Regions from separate parts of the Pelosinus fermentans DSM 17108 genome, predicted to be linked through region 1. Evidence: riboswitches for the same ligand, from Rfam matches in the RefSeq annotation. Region 1 holds a riboswitch; the other holds the start of a gene.
The links. A riboswitch is a leader RNA that binds a small molecule or an ion and turns the genes downstream of it on or off. The one in region 1 is predicted to bind cyclic di-AMP.

Region 1 (10,773 bases):
GAAAAGTCCTGATGAACTAAGTACAGAAGCAGGCAAAAAATTATTAGATGAAATGAAACGTGCTGGCTTTAAAATTATTATTTTAAGTGGTGGCGAGCCGTTGATGCGTCCTGATATTTATGAATTAATTTCTTATGCTAAAAGTATTGGCTTAAGACCAGTACTTGGTACAAATGGAATTTTAATTACTAAGGATGTAGCTATAAAACTAAAAGAAGCTGGACTTGGCGCAGCTGGCATCAGTCTTGATAGCCGCGATAAAAATGTCCATGATAAGTTTCGTCAATCCGAAGGAGCTTGGGATAAAACCATTGCGGCGATGAAAGCTTGTCGTGAAGTTGGACTTCCTTTCCAGATTCATACAACTATCACAACTTGGAATGAAAAAGAAGTTACTGATATTACAGATTTAGCTGTTGAAATAGGGGCGATGGCTCACCATATTTTCTTCTTAGTTCCTACTGGCAGAGGAAAAGATATTGAAGATACAACATTAAAAACAGAGCAATATGAAGCTGTATTAACACGGATTTTGGAAAAGCAAAAAGAGGTACCGATTGAACTTAAACCTACCTGCGCTCCTCAGTTTATGCGTATTGCAAAGGAGCGTAATATTCCAATGCGCTTTACCAGAGGTTGTTTGGCAGGTACGGCTTATTGTGTAATCTTGCCAAATGGCGATGTACAAGCTTGTCCTTATTTACCGATCAAAATTGGTAACGTAAAAGAAACCGATTTTGATGCAATATGGCGTGATAGCGAGATGTTTAATCGATTGAGGCATGAGCCGCTAAAAGGTGGCTGTGGAACCTGTGGTTATGATGGTATATGCGGTGGCTGTAGGGCTCGAGCATATTATTACTATGATGGCGACTATATGGCGGAAGAGCCATGGTGTAATCGTGGAGTTAGAGAAGAGAAGAAATAAAACTTTTATCTGCGTTTATTAAGACTTGGCGCATAGGCGCCAAGTCTTCTTGTAAAATGAGAGGGGGATAATTGTGAAAGATGTGGAATCTTTATGGGACTTATTTCAAAAAAGAAATGTAAGTCGGCGAAACTTCTTAAAAACTTGTGTCACGATAACTGGGATTTTAGGGTTATCGCCAAGTCTGATTTCGGACGTGGTGTCTGCCGCAGAGAAGCAGCCGCTAGTACCCGTTATTTGGTTGCATGGACATGAGTGTACGGGCTGTGATGAAGCCTTCATTCGTTCCCAAAGTCCATTTGCATCAGATGTTCTTTTAAATATGATTTCTATGGAGTACATGGATGTTTTGGCCGCTGCTGCAGGTGAGCCGTTAGAGCATCATTTGCAAGAGGTCATGAAGAAATATAATGGTAAGTATTTGTTAGCAGTGGAAGGTGCAGTGCCTTTAAATGACGATGGCATCCATTGTATGGTTGGGGGTAAAACATTTGTACATAATCTTAAAGAGGTAGCTAAAGGAGCTGCTGCAATTATTGAAGTTGGTTCATGTGCGGCTTGGGGAGGGATTCAGGCAGCAAAACCAAATCCTACCAAATCCGTATCTGTTAGTGATGTTGTTAGTGGAAAAACCATTATTAAAGTACCGGGATGCCCGCCGATTCCAGAAGTGATTACGGGTGTAATTATGCATTATACGTTATATGGACAAATTCCACCTCTTGATAGTAAAGGGAGGCCTAAACAGTTTTTTGGCAATCGAATTCATGACACTTGCTATCGTCGTCCTTTTTTTGATTCAGGTATGTTTGTGGAAAAGTTTGATGATGCGGCAAGTAAAGCTGGCTGGTGCTTGTATAAAGTAGGGTGCCGTGGACCAGAAACTTACAATTCATGCGGAAATCTGCGTTGGTGGAATGGGCTTTCTTATCCTATCCAATCAGGTGCACCTTGTATAGGCTGTTCTGCTAATAATTTTTGGGATAATGATCCTTTTTATAATCGTATGCCCAATATTCCTGTTCCCAATGCAATTGTGAATGCTGACCAAGTTGGAATCGTAGCAGCAGGAGCACTTACGGCTGGAGTGATTATTCATGGTGCACTTTCTACGATTCAACATAAAAGGCATCATAAAGAAACCCATGAAACAGAAAAAGATAATGAATAAAGTATATGTATGTGAGGAGGATGCCTTGTGAAACGTGTTGTTGTTGATCCAGTAAATCGAATAGAGGGTCATTTGCGGTTAGAAGTAGTTGTCGATGAAGTTACGGGTAAGGTGCAAGAAGCATTATCTAGTGGCACTGCATGGCGCGGGATTGAATTAATTCTTAAAGATCGAGATCCTAGAGATGCATGGGCTTTTGCTCAACGAATTTGTGGTGTATGCACCACCATCCATTCTTTAAGCTGCTTGCGGGCCGTAGAAGATGCTTTGGGTATCGAAATTCCTAAAAATGCCAACTATATTCGAAATATTATTGAAGCGACGCAAATGGTGCATGACCATATTGTACATTTTTATCATTTGCATGCATTAGACTGGGTGAGTCCTGTAGCAGCTTTAAAAGCAGATCCAGCTGCGACAGCGGCGCTGCAAAATACAGTATTAGAGAAATATAATCTAAATGTGAAAGGTCCTATTGAATTTGATACAGAAGCATATCCTAAAGAATTTCCTAAGGCTACGACTGTGTATTTTCGAAGTATTCAGGATAAAATTAAAAAAATTGTGGATAGTGGTCAATTAGGTATTTTTTCTGCACAGTGGTGGGATCATCCCGATTATGATGTTTTACCACCAGAAGTTCATTTGATGGCAGTTTCTCATTACTTAAATATGCTTGATAGACAAAGGGATATCGTTACTTCTCATGTTGTTTTTGGTGGTAAAAATCCTCATCCTCACTATGTAGTTGGGGGTATGCCTTGTTCTATTTCTATGAATGATATGAATGCGCCGATTAATACGGAACGTTTAGCAGTGGTTGATGCATCTATTAATATGACCATTGCTTTGAATAATTATTTCTACATACCCGATGTACTTGCTATTGGTGAGATCTATGTTAAACAGGGTTATGTTGATGGTGGTGGCTTGGCAAAAGAAAGAGTAATTGGTTTTGGTGATTTTCCTGATGAAAAATATTCAGGAACTTCTAATGGCGATTTTCATAAAAATTTACTGCTGCGTTCTGATGGAGTGGTAGAAAATTTTGCTCAAGGTGTAGATAAAGCTATATTTTATCCTTTTGAAGCCAAAGATCTTTCCGATCCCGAGGTATTAACAGAAGGGGTTGAACATTCTTGGTATGCTTACCCTGAAAAAGATAAAGATAAGGATTTACATCCATGGAGCGGTGTGACCAATCCCAAATTTACCGGACCTAAAGAAGGGAGTAAAACAGATTGGAAGTATCTTGATGAGAATGGTAAATATTCTTGGATTAAGACGCCTAAATGGAGAGGGAAAATGGCTGAGGTTGGACCTCTGTCTCGTTATATTATTGTCTATACAAAGGTGAAACAAGGAATTATTACAGAGCCTACTTGGGTGGAGAAAATGATGGTTGATCAAGTCGATGCAGTATCTAACATGTTAAATCTACCACCAGAGAAATGGTTGTTATCCACGGTTGGACGTACAGCAGCAAGAGGATTGGAATCACAAGTAATGGGATATATTAGTAAATATTATCTTGATAAATTAATAAACAATATTAAAGCTGGTGATACTTCTGTTGCGAATGCTGATAAATGGGAGCCTAGTACTTGGCCGAAAGAAGCTAGAGGCGTAGGGCTTGTAGAAGCACCTCGTGGTGCATTGAGCCATTGGGTGATTATTAAAGATGGAAAAATTGATAATTATCAAGCCGTTGTGCCATCTACGTGGAATGCTTGTCCAAGAGATAGCAAATCTGGTTATGGAGCCTATGAGACAAGTATGATGGATACTAAGGTGAAAATTGCAGATAAACCATTAGAAATCTTAAAAGTTATTCATTCATTTGATCCTTGTCTGGCCTGTGCTACTCATTTATATGATGCTTCTGGGCGCGAACTAACGGTTGTACATAGTGATCCGTATTTGAGACTTTAGGAATTGGTAGGTAAGGAGGGAGTATAGTGAAAGTTCGTACTGTAGCAGTTTATTACGTTTTTACCATTTGGACGCGAATCTTTCATTGGTTAATGGTAGGTGCTATTGCGGTTTTATTCTGCACGGGCTTATACATTGGGAATCCTTTTTACATTGGCAGCCAAGGGGTGGAGCCAACTTTTGCGGTTAGTAACTGGGCGTCAATGTCAACCATTCGTTTTATTCATTTTGCTGCAGCTTATATACTGCTGGCATCGTTTATATTTCGAATTTATGGTTTTATCCTTCACAGAGGAGACCGTATGTTGCCTAAGCCTTGGACAAAATTATTCTGGACAGGTATGGTAGATATGGGGTTACATTACAGCTTTTTGCGCTCTGAGCATCGTCCTTATCTAAGAAATTCAATGGCACGTGCAGGATACGGCGGAGTGTATGGTATGATATTTTTGGAAGCTTTTACTGGTTTTGCTATGTATGGTCAGATTAATCCTAATAGCTGGTTATCCAAATTATTTGGACCTCTTAATCATTTGCTTGTGGATGAATATATTGTTCATATAATTCATCATTACGTAGCATGGATGATCATTTTATTTGTAATTATTCATGTGTATATGGCAACAAGAGCTGATATGAGTGAAAAATATGGTGAAATATCGGCTATGTTCTCGGGTGTTAAATTCTATGATAAAGAACCTGATGACGTGGGAGACCTTAAAGAATGAAACAGATCACGGTTTTAGGGGTTGGCAATATATTAATGCAGGATGAGGGGTTTGGTGTTAGAGTTGTAGAACAACTTTTAAAACAATACTCCTTTCCTCAAAACGTTCAGATCTTAGATGGCGGCACACTTGGCATGGAGTTGCTAAGGTTTTTAATTGAGACAGATAAGTTGATTTTGGTAGATGCGGTAGCTGGAAGTTTGCCGCCGGGATCTCTGTATCATTTTCAAAACAATGAGGTTAAAGCATATTTCAAAGAAAAAGTATCTATGCATGAGCTTGGTATTCAAGATGTCTTAGCGATATTGGATGTAATGGAAAAACCTGTACAAGAAATTAGGATATTGGGAGTCCAGCCATTGACAGTCGATATTGGATTAGAAATGACGCCTATTGTAGCTGAAAAAGTAGATGTAATAATAGAGCAGATATTGCTAGTGCTTCATGAATGGCAAGTAGAGGTTGTGAAATTTGATGAGTAAGGAAATAAATCAATCGCCAAAAGCGAGAGCGATATTGTTTGAAATTTATGGTGCGTTGCAGCGTTTTATTGATACTGGTGAAACATGGAGTATCTTCATTAATAAAATGTCTCTTGCTTCAGAGGAGCGACAAGAAATCCGTGATTTTCTTGGGATAGGTCATATTAAGATTGAGTTGTTAGATAGTGCTGAAGCAGCTGAGTGGATAGAGAGTGGTATTTCGGGGATCTGGTATGGGGTACATTACGATCAGACGAAGAATCCTATCCTGGAGACGATTGAAATTGGAAGATTTCCTCAGATCGCTTCTTCGCAAATGGAAGATGTACATAGAAGTTTAAAAAAATTACAAATTGGATTATTGGATTGAATGATAGGGAATGAGAAGCTCATGAAGGCTTTTCATTCCCTGTTTCTTTCATTTATATTTTTTACTTAATGGATAAAGTATAATGCTTTTTTGTATACTAAGATTGAAAAAAAAGGAGGTGAACTCATGTTAGCTGGTGTAAAATGTACGGTTTCAAATTGTAAATATTGGAAGAATGGTGAACACTGTGATGCCTCTGCAATTGAGGTAAATGTGGATGGTGGGGGCAAAGCTGCTAATCAAAGTGAGCAAACAAACTGTAAAACCTTTTATCAAAAATGATCATAGTCATTGGATAAAACCTGGTATAATCCAGGTTTTATTTTTACCATGGTATACATCTTTCTTAAACTTCATATTAATTATGGAGGGGTGAGGGAGTATGAATATTAAAAATTTATATGTGGTATATACGCAGGATCATAAAAAAGAAAAGATTAAGATCGAAGAATATCGGATAAATCAGGAAGCTGGTCATAATGAGCTATTATTCACTATAGGGAATGAAAAGACTTGGGTTGATGCTCATGAGGTTGTACTATATAGGGATCAAGGCAGTGTGTTTTGCTGGAAAGATCACCATGAAGGAATGTATATCGAACTAAATGAGACGAATTTAGTATGTCCTGTATGTGGCTGGTGGAAATGCAGCCATTGTGGCTCATGCTATTGTAATAAATCCTAACCTTTGTATAATGTATAGAGGATATAAAGCAGTTTATATAGAATTATTTATATCTAAAAATGTAATAACAGAGAGGATGATAAATTTGTTGCGTGGTATCCGAGGTGCTACAACAGTAGTTAAAAATGAATCCACTGAAATTATTGAAAGAGTAATAGAGCTTTTAACTGCGATAGTACAAGCTAATGAATTCGAAGTGGAGGATATAGGTGCTGTAATTTTTAGTTCGACTCCGGACATTAATGCTACTTTTCCAGCTATTGCTGCTAGAAATATAGGGTGGACAGAAGTACCATTATTTGGAACACAAGAAATTGATAGCCCAAATGGTATTCCCCAGTGCATTCGGGTACTTATATTGCTAAATACAGATTTACCTCAAAAGGAAATCAAGCATATTTATTTAAGAGAAGCAGTAGTGTTAAGACAAGATCTTAAGCAAGAGAGTCATGTATCGGAATCATAAAGGTGGGCAGCTAAGAATCGAGGCGAGAAGATGAAGTTAATCTCAATTGTTGTACCTGTGTTTAATGAAGAGGAGAATATTCAGGTTTTTTACCAAGAGGTTTGCAAATATATGGAGCCGCTGCCATATTCCTTTGAATTGATTTTTGTAGATGATGGATCAAAAGATGCGACTCCTTTCATATTAGAAAGATTAGCTCAGCAAGACACTAGAGTACGCGGTTTGATTATGGCGCGTAATTTTGGACACCAATTGGCCTTAACTTGTGGACTTGATTATGCGGAAGGGGATGGGGTGATTACCATGGATGGGGATATGCAGCATCCACCGGAAATGTTGCCTCTCTTACTAACCAGATGGGAAGAGGGATTTGAAGTAGTACAAACCATACGAATTAGTACGGAAGGTGTACCCTGGTTTAAATCCATTACCTCTGCCTTGTACTATAAAATAATTAATAAATTATCGAAGGTACATATACAAGAAGGTGGTTCTGACTTTCGTTTACTAGATAAAGCAGTAGTTCAAAGTTTTCGCCGTTTTAAAGAAAGAGCACGCTTTATTCGCGGTATGATTGGAGCCATTGGCTATAAACAAGTTTTAGTAGAATTTGTTGCTCCAAAACGTTATGCAGGGGCATCGAAATTTTCTCTAGGTAGGATGCTGCATTTTGCTTTAGATGGCATCACATCGTATTCTAAGTTGCCACTTCGTTTCGCCTTTTACATAGGACTGCTTTTTGCCTTGATTAGTTTTAGTGTTACAATGCATGTCATCTATATTAAACTATTTACGCTAGAAGCAGTACCAGGCTGGGCAACGATTACAGCAAGTATTTTACTATTAGGTGGCTTGCAATTACTTGGATTAGGTATTATTGGTGAATATGTAGGTCGTATTTTTGAAGAAGTAAAACAACGTCCTTTATACCTGGTACGGGCAGAATATAAACGGCGTAAGCAGGAATAAAAGAGCTTTTGCTATTTCTTTGTATTTAATATGTAATAATAAGAAATAAAATTGTAACCGATGAATTACATAAAACATAGTATAGAATATGTAAAAAAATGAGATATGAGGGCAGGATTTTTCAAAAATAAAGCGAATGATATAAAAGTGCAGTTTTTATAAATGCCTAATCAAGGCACAGGACCGGGGGAACCACAGTTTTGGGGTGAAACTTGTAGGGCGGCTTTACCATTTGCCTGAAAGTAGGGGGATCTCAACCCTAACCCGTCAGCTAACCTCGGAGGCTAGTGAGAGGGGTATGCATATTGACTAAGTTTTTTCGAGTGGTAGTGTTCTTACTAGTTTTAGTAAGTGCAGGGACTGTAACCTGCGCTGCTGCAGCCTATCATCAAGGTGACCAAGGAGACGATATCGCTAACATTCAAGCACAACTGAATGCTCTTGGTTACAATGCTGGTAGTTCTGATGGCGATTTTGGCGAAATGACAGCAAATGCAGTAAAAGATTTTCAAAAAGACAGGGGCTTGGATGCTGATGGAGTAATTGGCATGCAGACATATCGTGCTCTTATGGGCAGAGAAATGCCAGTAAGCCGTGATAGTTCCAGTGCTATCATACGAAGAGTCGTACAGGCAGCATTGAGTTATCAAGGCGTACCATATGTATTTGGTGGCACATCACCAAATGGTTTTGATTGTTCGGGCTTTACTCGATATGTATTTGCGCAAGCTGGAGTTTATCTGCCAAGAGCTGCTGATGAACAGTATGGAGTTGGACAGTCTGTATCGTACAGCCGTTTGCAACCGGGAGATACAGTGTTCTTTACTACATATGAAGCCGGTGCGTCTCATTCTGGTATTTATGTGGGAAATGGAAAGTTTATTAGTGCTACTTCTAGCCGTGGTGTCGTGATTGATCGATTGGACAGCGGTTATTGGGGAGCACGTTACTTAGGAGCGCGCCGAGTCTTATAATGTGGTTTATAGGAGGCAAGATGCCTCCTTACTTTTATTTATTATTTAAATTAGAAAATTAAAGTACAAGAAGGCTAGGTTTTGCCAGAGCACTTAGGTGGTAATCCTGAACTTTCATTTTTATCGTATATAAAATTGGTATGAATAGGTTATAGTGTCATTAGCCAAGGCAGAACAAATAGGTATCCGGCTTTTGGTTTTTCAATTACATAGTAACCTTATTTTTTTGCCGTTCTAATAAGAATCTTATTATTTGTAAAAAAGGGAAAGATATAAATGATATATGATGTAATGAAGAAATTAAAGGAAAAAGGTTATCGCATAACACCCCAGCGGCGTATCATTATGGAAAAAATAGTGCAGACTGCAGGTTTATTAACTGCAGATGAAATTTGGAATTTGGTACGTCAAGAATATAACGATATAGGCTTAGATACGATTTATCGAAATATTAATATGTTGACAGAGAATGGGGTGCTGATACCAATAACTGGAATGGGGAAAGAACGAACACGTTATGAATTGGCCCATGCAAATCATCATCATCATGTAGTTTGTGTAAAATGTGGTAAGGCCGTTTGTATTGATTATTGTCCAATTGATGAAGAATTTATAAAATTGCTTAGAAAGAGCGGATATGAACTTATTCGTCATAATGTAGAGCTATTAGGTTTATGTTCGAATTGTAAAACTCTGTGAGGAGAATCGATAATGTGTGAAGTGAAATTGTTTGATATTCATTTTTCCTATAATACCAATGTTGCGATCGATAATATATCTCTAACGATTTCACAAGGTGATTTTGTTGCTGTTGTTGGTCCTAATGGAGCAGGAAAAAGTACGATGCTCAAGATTATAGCCGGGCTTATAAAGCCAACAAGAGGACAAGTTCAGATTGGTGGGAAAGATATATTTACAGCAAAGGGACATGGGTTAATTGGTTATGTTCCCCAGAACTATGGGAAAAATGTGCAAGGATTTCCTGCAACTGTAAAAGAAGTTGTTGCTTTAGGTCTAACTTTGGGAGCTGCTGCTGCGAAGAAAAATCATCAGGCTGCTAACCATATTACAAATCACATGATGGAATTAGTAGGTGTAGAAAATCTGCGCGATCGGCGGATTGGTGAGCTTTCAGGAGGGCAGCAGCAAAGAGTAATGGTAGCGATGGCGTTAGCTGCCAATCCACAATTATTGCTCTTAGATGAGCCTACTAGCGGAATTGATTATGAGGCTAGTGCCAGAATCTATGAATTATTAGGAACATTAAATAAAAATCTTGGTATTACAATTGTTATGGTATCCCATGATATTGAAAAAGCTGTATCATGGGCAAATAAGGTAGCATGTATTAATCGCAAACTTTGTTTTTTTGGTAGCAGCAAGGAGTTTGATGATACGCATGCCCAATCACGACATCTGTGGTACTATACAGGGCAGTGAGGCGAAAATATGGAATTTTTTCAATATGACTTTATTCAAAGAGCATTGCTGGCAGGTTTAATTACAGGTATTGTATGTCCACTAATTGGCAGTTTTGTGGTGGTGCGCCGTCAATCTTTGATTGGAGACGGATTAGGGCATATTGCTTTTGCCGGTGTAACAGGTGGATATATGGTAGGGCTGTATCCAGTAGTGGGAGCTTTGATTTTAACGATAGCTGGTGCAGTAGGAATTGAATTAGTTCGTAGAAGGCATATTGCGTTTGCTGATATGGGGTTAGCAATATTCTTTTATGCTGGAGCAGCAATGGCTATTATTTTCAGTACTATGACACGAATGCCAAGCACAGGATTATTAAGTTTTTTATTTGGCAGTATTATTACCGTATCATTAACGGATGTAATAACAATAGCTGGTGCTGGTACTTTAGTCTTACTTATTGTGTATTTTTTATTTGACAAGCTAATGTTAATGTCCTTAGATGAAGATATTGCAAATGTGGCAGGCATTAACACCGGGATGATTAATATGCTGTTTAGCATATTAACAGCGTTGGTTGTAGTTGTTGGTATGACGATAGTTGGAATTTTGCTCGTTAGCGCCTTGATGATTGTACCTGTGGCAACAG
Region 2 (10,773 bases), 760 kb from region 1:
AAAGTCAACGCCGTCTAAATTGCAGTCAGCAAAACGCCCATACGCAATTTCAGATTGTTTAAAATCCATATTCTCTAAAGTACTCTTTTCAAAAGTAACATTCGTAATTTTTGCTTTAGCTAACACAGATTCTTGCATTTCACAATCCTTAAATGCCACTGAGTACAAATCCGTATTTTCCAAAGAGGCATTCATAAATTTACAACCTTTCATTTGGCTCTCAATAATAGAAGCTTCATTAAAATTGGCGTGCCTAAAGTTAACATTTTCTCCATAAAACCAACTAATTTTTGATCCACTCAAATCAGCATCACTTAAGTTGACATCTTTAAATACATTTAAATCACTAAATTCAACATTCGCACTCTTAAAACTTGCATTTGCAAGGTTGCTCTCTTTAATACCTACGCCTTCGATTCTAACATGGGACAAATTCACTTTTTGCATTGCGCAGCCAGTAAAATCCACGGTAGATAAATCTGCCCTTTCAAAATTGCCACCAATCAAAAGACCATTTTTAAACTCACCTTGCTTAATTATTGTATCACTAAAATTAGCACCACTTAAATTACACTCTTCAAAATTAACACTTTCAAATTTCCTGCCAGATAAGTCAAGTCCACTTAGATCACAATATTTAAAATTAATTTGCAATCCATCCTGTTGTTCCTCAATGATTTGGTTAAAATCCTCTTGGGTCATTTTTTTAAAAATTCCCTCTCGTCCCATCTAACCTAAAACCTCCTTGCCTTCGTATCTCCATCATTCTACTTATTTATTAGACGAGCTTATAATCTTAGTGCAACACTATGTAAAACAATAAACCATTTCTCTCTTACCATAGTTGAGAGTAAGGGAGTAGGAGTTATACAAAAAGAAGGTAGTTACCTCCGCCTAGCTTAAGAATTCACTTACTCGAAAAAGCTAGTTTCCCTGTTTATATTCGCTATTGCACGATAATATCCTTGCAGTAGTGCCAGTCTTTTATTATATGAAATCACTCTCTCAATTCATTAGAACCCTTCAAATGAGGCAGAAGCTAACTTGGTTGCTAATGTAAAAGCAAATTAGCAACATTTCACTGTACTTAAGCTATCTTTAAGTAAAACAAAAAACACTACAGGACTCACGAAGCCTTGTAGTGTCTATATTCTTAAATGGTGGGGTTAGGCGGACTCGAACCGCAGACCTCTTCGATGTCAACGAAGCGCTCTAACCAACTGAGCTATAACCCCTTTATATTGCATATGTGCTGTATCAAAATACTATTCAGTAGAGCACTCTTTATATTATAGAGTATTCAAACTTGCTTTGCAAGTAGTTTTTATGTAGTTCTATTATGATCACAGCATTTACTCAAAAATCACTCTCATATTCTCGAATGATCTCTTGAAGGCGAATTAAATTATCAATAAGAGCTTCATTTGCATCTTCTCTTAATTCCTGAAGTAATGCAATAATAGCTTCATAGCTTGATTCGAGAGGCAGATCTCGTGTTTTTTTGATATCAATATCAATCTCTTCTAATATCATAATTTCCATGATTTCTTCCATTTTTTCTTTTCCTAGTCGTTTAACACTTTCTAAGGTACTTTTGAGTAAATCAGCCGTTTCCTCAGTAACTTCTTTAACGCTAAGAATGTAATCCTCTTCTGTACGCTCAATGGTATAAAAAAGGTTGCCTCGCTCATTTGATCCTTCAAATATAAATGGATCACCAAATTTTATGGCCTCTAGTATACGCTCTTCAACTTCTAAATAAATATCATCAAGACCCGTATGGCTCGTTTTTTCATCTCCAAAAGTTAAAGAATATTTTTTTCTTCCTTGTCCCACAATCGAATTTGTTTTGTCATTTTCAAAATCGCTCACTTGCATTCCTCCGTTACTGTCATTATTGTTTGAAATAACTAATGATAGTTCGACTGCAAGCTATATTATTCCTCTTTCTTAATTGTTAAATAAGAAAGATCTTCTAAACTTTAAAACTGTCTTTTGTTTGGGTATGCAATCAGTAATCATCATGCTTTTATTACTAATAATTTAGCTTAATAGTAATTTTCCTCCTATTGCCAATAAAACAAGACCTAATATTTGATTCCATCCATAACTGATTTGTGCTAAGCCGAATGCACCGAAGTGATCAATTAGTATGGCTGTTAATACTTGCCCCACAATGATTGCGGTTGTTGCATTGGCTGCTCCTACTTCTGGAATGCTGGCAGCTACAAGATAAATAATTCCCACGCCAACTACTCCTCCAAGATAAACATACCAAGGGGCCTCGGCAAATGCGGATAAATTACCCTTACCCATTTTCATTCCGAATAATAGCAATAGGATTAGAATTGTACCTGTAATATGCACAACGAAAGTGGTCTCAAGAAGACCAATAACTTTACTCAACCCTGCATTTAAAGCTCCCTGTACTGCCATGAGCACACCAGAAACGAAAGCCAATAACAATGCTAATGTATTCCCTGATATATCCAATCTATACACTCCTCAAGCTAAATCTGTTTCTTCTCTCTTAGAGTAGTATCTTATTTGGCTTATCTTTATATACCAGCTAATGAATCAAAAACGAAAAAACACTTTTAATTCTAAAAAAAATACAGGCTTTACGCCTGTTAATCTAAAATGTATACAATTACTTTCTTTCTGCCAAATTGCATTGCCTCACCATGGCTATCAAAGGCTAGATCAATCTTATTCCCCTTTATAGCACCGCCGATATCATCTGCGATTGCGTGGCCATAGCCAGGAATGAATAACCTCGTTCCAAGGGGAATTACATTAGGATCAACAGCTACGATTCCTTTACGTACTAAATTACCACCATATGTATGATTGGAGTTTCCAGCATCATAAGCACTATATGCAGATGCACTCATATTCAAGGATCTGCTATACCTGCTTGGATTGCCATCAGCACTGCCAGGACGACCTAAACACAGTAAAGTCTCTTTACCAACAACTCCATCAGCCAGTAAGCCGTTGCTAATTTGAAAATCTTTAATTGCCTTTAACGTTGCCTTCCCAAAAACACCATCAACTTCATCGAAGTAGAAACCTTTTTCTAAAAGTGACTTTTGAACCATTTGTACATCTTCACCGCGCATGCCAAACTTGATTAGTTTGTCCCCAGGTGCGGCAAAAACGACAGCACTACTCAGCAGCATGCACAGAACTAATGCAACTGCTACATAAACCTTTTTCATTTGTCCACCTCTCTTTTATAACGATTCGGAGGTTATTGATTACGCACACAATGCAATAACAAAAAACTCCTAACGTTCAGCCTCCGGGGTTAGCTGTCGGGATAGGGAAAAGAGAGATCGAAGAACACGCCCCTCCGTTTTAACGGATTATCCCCTGTGTTTATACTGGTTCCCCCGTACCTATAAGGATTCGGCATTATAGATATAATACTATATTTTATGCAAATAGTCAAAATTAGTGTTCAAATTCCTAGTAAATCTGCCATTTGTTTAGTTACGATACCTGTAATCTCCATATTATGTTCTGCTTGATATGCTTCAACGGCTTGTTTTGTAACAGTTCCAAAGATACCATCAGCTCGGCTATTTAAATAACCTAATTCTTTTAGTTTCATTTGTAATACGGATACATCTGACCCCGTTAATTGATGTTTAAGAGTACGTTCTACTTTTATTTTACGTCCTTCAATCCGCACAGGAGTGCCGATGGGTACCCATTCAAATAATTCTTCTACATCTTTGTTGCGCATACGGATACAGCCATGACTGGCAAACTGCCCAATAGACCAAGGTTTATTTGTTCCATGTATCCCATATATTCCCCATGGTACATTAAGTCCAATCCAGCGGGTACCAAAGCCTGTACCCCAGTTGTAATCTTTCCATACTACATTCCACTCTCCGATAGGTGTAGGAGTTTTATTTTTACCTACAGCAATTCGATATTTTTTATGTAAATTCCCATCACTATACACTTCTAATATCCTTTGGGATATTTTAATAACTACACTGACTGTTCCAGAAGGCGCAGTCAGTGTTTGATTCTCAATCGCTGCTAATTCTTTCTCATCCATATATTCAAATCCTACCATTCCAAAAATAAGACTCATTAATAATAGAATGGCAACGCTGTAAAATATCTGTTGTCGCCTGATCTTTACGATTGTCACACCATTCCCTCCTTACTAAAACACTCTCTAAAAATATATGTATTCAAGGAAGAAAATAGTATAATAGTATTTATACACTGTTAAATTCAACAAAATGGAGGTATTTACTTTTGACTACTATAAAACTATATCACGAAAATGCTTATACCAAAGATTTTACTGCCAACATTACTAAGATAACGTCTCTGCCTAATGCTAAATGGGCTGTAACTCTTGATCGTACTGCTTTTTATCCAACTTCTGGCGGTCAGCCTTTTGATAAAGGCATGCTTGATGATCTACCTGTTATTGATGTGCAAGAAGATGGTGAAGATATTATTCACATCATAGAAGCATGTCCTGTTATGGGTAAGGTAGAAGGACATATCCAATGGCAGAGACGCTTTGATCATATGCAGCAGCATAGTGGTCAACACCTTTTATCTGGCGCATTTTATTCTGTATTACAAGCAAATACAGTTAGTTTTCACTTAGGCACTGAATCCAGCCAAATTGATTTAGATATTGAAGACATAACCCCTGAAAACCTAGTGGAAGTAGAAATATTAGCCAATCAAATTGTTTTTTCTACAAAGGCTTTACATACTCATTGGCTAAATCAGGACACGATTCATTCTTTTCCTTTACGCAAAGCACCTGCAAAAGATTTTGCTGAAATTCGTTTAGTCGAAATCGCTGATTTTGACTATTCAGCTTGCTGTGGCACTCATGTCACTAATACAGGTGAAATTGGATTGATTAAAATACGCAATTGGGAGCGGAAGAATAATGGAGTGCGAATCGATTTTATGTGTGGTTGGCGTGCCCTTGGAGATTATCAACAAAAAAATTCAATCCTTCAACAAGTATCAAATCGTCTGTCGCTCCCTGCCTCTGGGATTCTCCAAGGAATCGAAAAACAGTTATTAAAGACAGAAGAGATCAGTAAAGAATTGATCAGCGTAAAACAAGAATTTTATCGTAATCTTGCTACTACTCTATCCCAGCAGGGAGAAATCATTGGTCATAACAAGCTGATTGTTCATACCCTTACCAATATTACTCCTAATGAAATCAACAATATTGCCAAAGAGCTAGTTAACAAGCCCCATACGATTGCCTGTATTGGTGGAATCAATGCAGATGAAACAAAGGTTCATCTTATCTTTTCAGCCTCACCGGATGTTCCCCTCTCTATGAACCACGAATTAAAGAATATCTTGCCTCTTATTGATGGCAAAGGTGGTGGCAGCGCACAATCTGCTCAAGGAGGCGGCAGTAATGTTGATCAACTACCTACTGCGCTTACCTTGGCAGCAGATCATATCAAAGAACAATTATACCTTCTATAAAAAACAGCCCTAGCTTGTACAACCTTTGCAGGTCACAAACTAGAGCTGTTTTTTTAATTCAGCACATATACTTTTACTTTTTGAATGCCATAATCAAGAGCATCTTGACGATCATCAAAGACTAAATCAATACGATTTCCTTTAATGGCACTTCCTTGATCTTCTGCAACAGCTTCACCATAACCTTCAATCCATAACTTCGTTCCCATGGGAATTACTCGTGGATCTACAGCTGCTACTCCTGAGCGCACCTTGCTTCCTACATAAGTCTTAGTATCCCATTTACCATTGTCTAATGTCCCTGGTGCATACGCTGTGGCTGTCATATTTAGAACCTTTTTATAATTCTGCGGAGCCGCTGTTAAAGAATCGCTTTCATTAACAGCTTTAGGAGCTATAATCTGATTATTAAAGAATGTAGCAATCGCTGTTAATTCTTTTTCATAAGGAGCTACTCTGCTTATAATCTGTTGCCCCATTTGCTCACGCAAAGCATTTTGAACCGTTTGATTTACGTTAACTTGTTCTAATATATTACTGCCAGTGTTGATTTGGTTAGACTGATTTACAGCAGTTTTCGCCAATGTCTCAATTACCTGTTGCTTATTGCCTTGTTCCCATTGATCTTTCAATACTAATAATTGTTGTATTCGATCGACGTTGGCCTGCTGCGCTGCGATTTGCGCCAATTGGTCATTTAATGATGCGGCATGGGCAGGCACTATGGGAGAAAAAAACTGAACTACCACAACTGCTGCAATACTCGCAATTATTTTTTTCATTTGTAATCCCCTTTCGAAAATGCATACATGGGTAAATCCTATCTATATGTCATTTTACCATACAGTTTACATAATTAGTAACGGTAATTACTACCTAATAAAAAAGAAGCGGCTTATAAACCGCTTCTTTTTCTAACTTTTATTCTACTTTTAATACCTTTACTTTGCTAGTTGAAATAAGGTTTCGGTCAGCACATCAATTCCGGACATGATTTCATCGATTGCAGTATGCTCTTCGCCATTGTGGCTAACGCCATTTTGCGACGGAACAAAAATCATTCCAGCAGGTGCCAGGTGCGATAGATTCATCGCATCATGCCCAGCTTGACTATGTATAACTTGATGAGGCACCTTCTTTTCCATGCATACTTTTTTAACAAGACTTATGATATCTTTATTCATGTTTACTGGCTTTTCTGCAGACAGCAACATGATAGAGACCCCTATTTCCTGCCCTTCTGCGATGGTACTAATGGCATCCTTAATATCCTGCAAACATTCAATAATACTTTCATGATTGACACCACGAATATCTACCCACATTTCTACCACGCCAGGAATCACATTGATAGACCCAGGGTGTACGTTGAGCATCCCTACGGTAGCTACTGTACCGTATTTTGATTGTTCTGCGCCAATTTCGTGTATTGCCAGTACAATCATAGACGCGCTGACTAATGCATCTCGTCTTTCTTCCATAGGGGTAGAACCGGAATGCGCAGCCACCCCTTCTACTCTAATTTTAAGTCGTGTCGGAGCAGCAATTGCTTCCACAATACCAATCGTTTTTTGTTCCTTTTCTAAAACTCGTCCTTGCTCAATATGAAGTTCAACAAAGGCTTTTATTTCCTCCGCCTGCCTTGCAGCCTCGCCAATACGCTCTATATCGAGATGGTTTTGCGCTATTGCCTCTGCAAAGCTTAATCCCGATTGATCTTTGGCTTTGCTCCATTCAGAAACATTTGCTAAACCAACCATAGCTTTGCTGCCTACTGTAGCAAAGCCAAAACGGCTTGATTCTTCACAAGCAAATATAACTAATTCTAGAGGATGGGCTAGTCCCCCTTTATCTTTTAAACGACTGATAGCTACTAAACCACCAATCACACCAGTTACGCCGTCGTATTTTCCACCCTCTGGTACGGTATCTAAATGTGATCCTGTAATCACAGCCGGCAGTGAATCATCCCTACCTTCTAGTCGTCCAATTATATTCCCAATCTGATCCATTCTGATCTTAAGACCAACCTGCTCCATCAAACTGATTACATACTTCTGTGCCTCTACAGCGGTTTCTGTAAAGGCTAAGCGCGTTATGCCCCGTGACCCTTTACCAAAATGGGCAATCTTCTCTATTTCATTCATTACCCATTCTTTATTTCTGTCCATTAGCATCGCCCCTTTTTGAAGTCTCTCAGCTTTTTGTTCATAATAAACAAGTATTAGACTCTTTCTAAATTGGCTATATCGTAGGTATTTTCCTGCTTAAAAAGATATTTTCCATGGGCAAATGTCTACTTCGCCTTTGAAATGAAGTGCTTGAGCGCACCTCACTTAATTATATAAGAGAGAAATGATAACGGCCAACAAGCTTGCAGCCCCCAATATACCACCAATTGTAAGGGCGGTTTTATTTAGTTTCCTCATATCCTGCCGATGATGAGCACGCTTTCCCATTCCTTTAGCCATCACTTAACCCCCTTATATAATTTTATTTCTGACTTACATCTTGAATTTAAATTTATTTTGACAATGCTTACAAGTGATCTCTTCACTATTTACGGCTTTACACATTGGCAATTCAATCATCAATCCACAATAGGGGCATATAATCTGTACCTCATTTTGCACCTTGCACTCTCGCTTTTTGTACATACTAAGCCCTCCTTCATATTTTATTACATAATATGAAGAAACATGCAAAATTGTTAAATCCTAAGCGTATGATAAATATAATTCCCTATATTCAGACTATTTCCTGCTAAAATAAAAATCGCGGACTATAATCCGCGATTTTATTTTCGTATTGCTATGAAGCTAATGAATCTAATATCTTGCGTAATTTAACAACATGAGTTTGCTCTTCAGCTTTTAATGTTGTAAAGATTCTTCTAGCATCCTCAAATTTGGATTTGCTCGCTAATTCATCATAAAATAAAATAGAATCTTTTTCTGCCTGAATAGCCATTTGCAAAATCTCTGGAATCGTGGTAACTTCTGCAATTTTAACTTCAGCATTTTCAGCGGTTGGAAAGATATGTCCATCTGCTAGTACAGTCAGGTACCGGGAAGTTTCTGCATCAAATAAATATTCATCAGAAGCTGCCTCTTTATTCTCGTTTACCTTAGCAAAAATTTTTGTAAATGTTTCAAAATGAATAATTTCTTCGTTTTTCAATAGACAGAATAAATCCTTATGAGCATCTTCTGTTGCCCTTTCAAAAGCTTGTTGGTAAAAATCACGCCCTCTTTCTTCTATTGCCATCGCAATTCGTAATCCTTCTAGATCACTAAATAATTTTACGTCCATTTCGTTACCCCCTAAATAAAAATACAGCTTATCCTAAGTTCATTATTTCCACAATATAAAAAAAATTCCTGCAAAACTATAAGAAATACCCCGCTTATTCTCGTATGTCAATTATAAAAATTTAAAACTTATTTAATAATAATTATCATTTACATTTTACCTGACACATGTTACCATATAATTATATATTACATGTACAAGGAGGAATCCCAAATGACTAAACGTAATAATGTTGTAAAATTTGGTGGTAATCCAGTCACACTAATAGGCACAGAAATTAAAGTTGGTGATAAAGCTCCTGATTTTACAGTGTTGAATCCTGATTTATCTTCTCTATCTCTTAAGGATACACAAGGTCAGGTACGAGTTATTAGTGTTGTACCTTCCATTGATACATCCGTTTGTGATATACAAACTCGCTGGTTCAATGAAGAGGCTGCGAAAATTGATGGCTTAACCGTGTTATCCATCAGCGTCGATTTACCCTTTGCCTTAAAGAAATATTGTGCAGCTCAAGGTATTGATACCATTAAAACTCTTTCTGACCATAGGGAGCTTGATTTCGGACTAAAATATGGATTTGTCATTGAAGAATTACGCCTTTTATCCCGTGGAACTGTTGTGATTGATAAAGATGATATTGTACGACATGTAGAATATGTTGCTAATATAGGTGACCAGCCCCATTATGATCAAGTAATGGCTGTTGTAAAACAATATTTATAATAATATCCAGGCTCACTAAAAAATTCCCTTATCAATTTGATAAGGGAATTTTTGATATAAAGAAAGACATTACACCATTAGATGATATTGCGTTTGTATTTTGCATATGCAATTTTCAGCTCTTCTACTTTACCGTACATTTCAATCTGAAGAGCCGATGCAGTATCATAATCACCTGCTGCCACAGCATCATTTACTCGCGTAAAAATGGATTTTTGTGCAACAGTATCTTTAGCCAATTCTAAGCGCAAAGAATTTACCTTATCCCATAAATATAGATCATAGTCTACGGCACTGTCAGCATCATGCAAAGGCTTAGCTGCTTTTACGATAGCAAGATTTTCAGGAATAATTCTCTTCAGTAATTCCGTCGACCAGCGAATTAATGCCCCTGCTACGAAAGCATCCAAAATTTCTTGACGAAGAATATTTCCGGCTTTAATAACTTCTGTTTTCGCAGGAAACTTCTTTAAGTTTTCCATGTTTTCCCAGACAGTTGCTGGAGGTTTACCAAATAAACGATTCCGCTCATCTTCTTCATAATCTTCAAAAACATCATGCTCACTGCGATAAGCGCGATCTGTTTCAAGATAAAAGCCAGGAGTTCCTGCTTCTTTCGATAATTCAGCTAATATTTCTTTTGTATTCTTGCCAGATGCAACAACAGCTTTAACACCATCAAGCATACTCAAATAGATTGCTGATAACGCAACATACGTATTCGTATATGGGTTAGCTGCGCGAACTTCAAAACGAGTCGCTAATGGATTGTTAACATCCCGCACAAGTCCAGCAAGAATTGTCCGGTTACGGGAAGGTATCTCTGGAGTATGTCCAAGAGAAGTTACAATGCAAACTGGTGCTTCAAAACCTGGTTTCAAACGATTCAAGGCATCATTCGTAGCAGTAATAAATGGGTTAATCGCCTCATAATTTTTCAATAATCCCATAAGAGAGCCATAACCAACAGCACTCATAAAGTCTTCTTTCATATTGGTAGGAGCAAATAGATTAATGAGTTTTCCTGATTTCATTTTAGCTGCAAAACCAACATGCGTATGTTCACCATTACCAGCAACACCAATAATTGGTTTCGCTTTAAAAGTGACCTCAAGACCATTGGCTCTAAATACTTCTTTTACTACAATACGAGCTTGCAGTTCATTGTCTGCAGCTTGCAGGGCATCAGCAAAACGCCAGTCAATTTCCAGCTGCTCGCAAACATGAGTCAGA

Region 2: another riboswitch for cyclic di-AMP. It lies ahead of FR7_RS13720 (3D domain-containing protein); the one in region 1 lies ahead of FR7_RS10000 (C40 family peptidase).

The regions. Positions count from the first base shown of each region.
Region 1 is NZ_AKVN02000001.1:2,209,340-2,220,112, forward strand. Features, by position in the region: gene nirJ2 (putative heme d1 biosynthesis radical SAM protein NirJ2) at 1-928, shown strand, start outside; gene FR7_RS09960 (hydrogenase small subunit) at 1,002-2,099, shown strand; gene FR7_RS09965 (nickel-dependent hydrogenase large subunit) at 2,127-4,031, shown strand; gene cybH (Ni/Fe-hydrogenase, b-type cytochrome subunit) at 4,058-4,759, shown strand; gene FR7_RS09975 (HyaD/HybD family hydrogenase maturation endopeptidase) at 4,756-5,241, shown strand; gene FR7_RS09980 (hydrogenase expression/formation C-terminal domain-containing protein) at 5,234-5,611, shown strand; gene FR7_RS23195 (DUF1540 domain-containing protein) at 5,738-5,893, shown strand; gene FR7_RS09985 (hypothetical protein) at 5,994-6,296, shown strand; gene aroH (chorismate mutase) at 6,244-6,762, shown strand; gene FR7_RS09995 (glycosyltransferase family 2 protein) at 6,793-7,731, shown strand; cyclic di-AMP (ydaO/yuaA leader) riboswitch at 7,885-8,032, shown strand; gene FR7_RS10000 (C40 family peptidase) at 8,037-8,705, shown strand; gene FR7_RS10005 (Fur family transcriptional regulator) at 8,997-9,404, shown strand; gene FR7_RS10010 (metal ABC transporter ATP-binding protein) at 9,417-10,145, shown strand; gene FR7_RS10015 (metal ABC transporter permease) at 10,155-10,773, shown strand, end outside.
Region 2 is NZ_AKVN02000001.1:2,967,894-2,978,666, forward strand. Features, by position in the region: gene FR7_RS13700 (pentapeptide repeat-containing protein) at 1-702, opposite strand, end outside; tRNA gene FR7_RS13705 (tRNA-Val) at 1,159-1,235, opposite strand; gene FR7_RS13710 (hypothetical protein) at 1,357-1,872, opposite strand; gene FR7_RS13715 (DMT family transporter) at 2,044-2,493, opposite strand; gene FR7_RS13720 (3D domain-containing protein) at 2,631-3,221, opposite strand; cyclic di-AMP (ydaO/yuaA leader) riboswitch at 3,286-3,427, opposite strand; gene FR7_RS13725 (L,D-transpeptidase family protein) at 3,464-4,171, opposite strand; gene FR7_RS13730 (alanyl-tRNA editing protein) at 4,282-5,502, shown strand; gene FR7_RS13735 (3D domain-containing protein) at 5,556-6,284, opposite strand; gene FR7_RS13740 (Zn-dependent hydrolase) at 6,444-7,673, opposite strand; gene FR7_RS23260 (DUF2970 domain-containing protein) at 7,839-7,973, opposite strand; gene FR7_RS23900 (hypothetical protein) at 8,007-8,159, opposite strand; gene FR7_RS13745 (ferritin family protein) at 8,314-8,814, opposite strand; gene tpx (thiol peroxidase) at 9,028-9,540, shown strand; gene FR7_RS13755 (type I glutamate--ammonia ligase) at 9,618-10,773, opposite strand, start outside.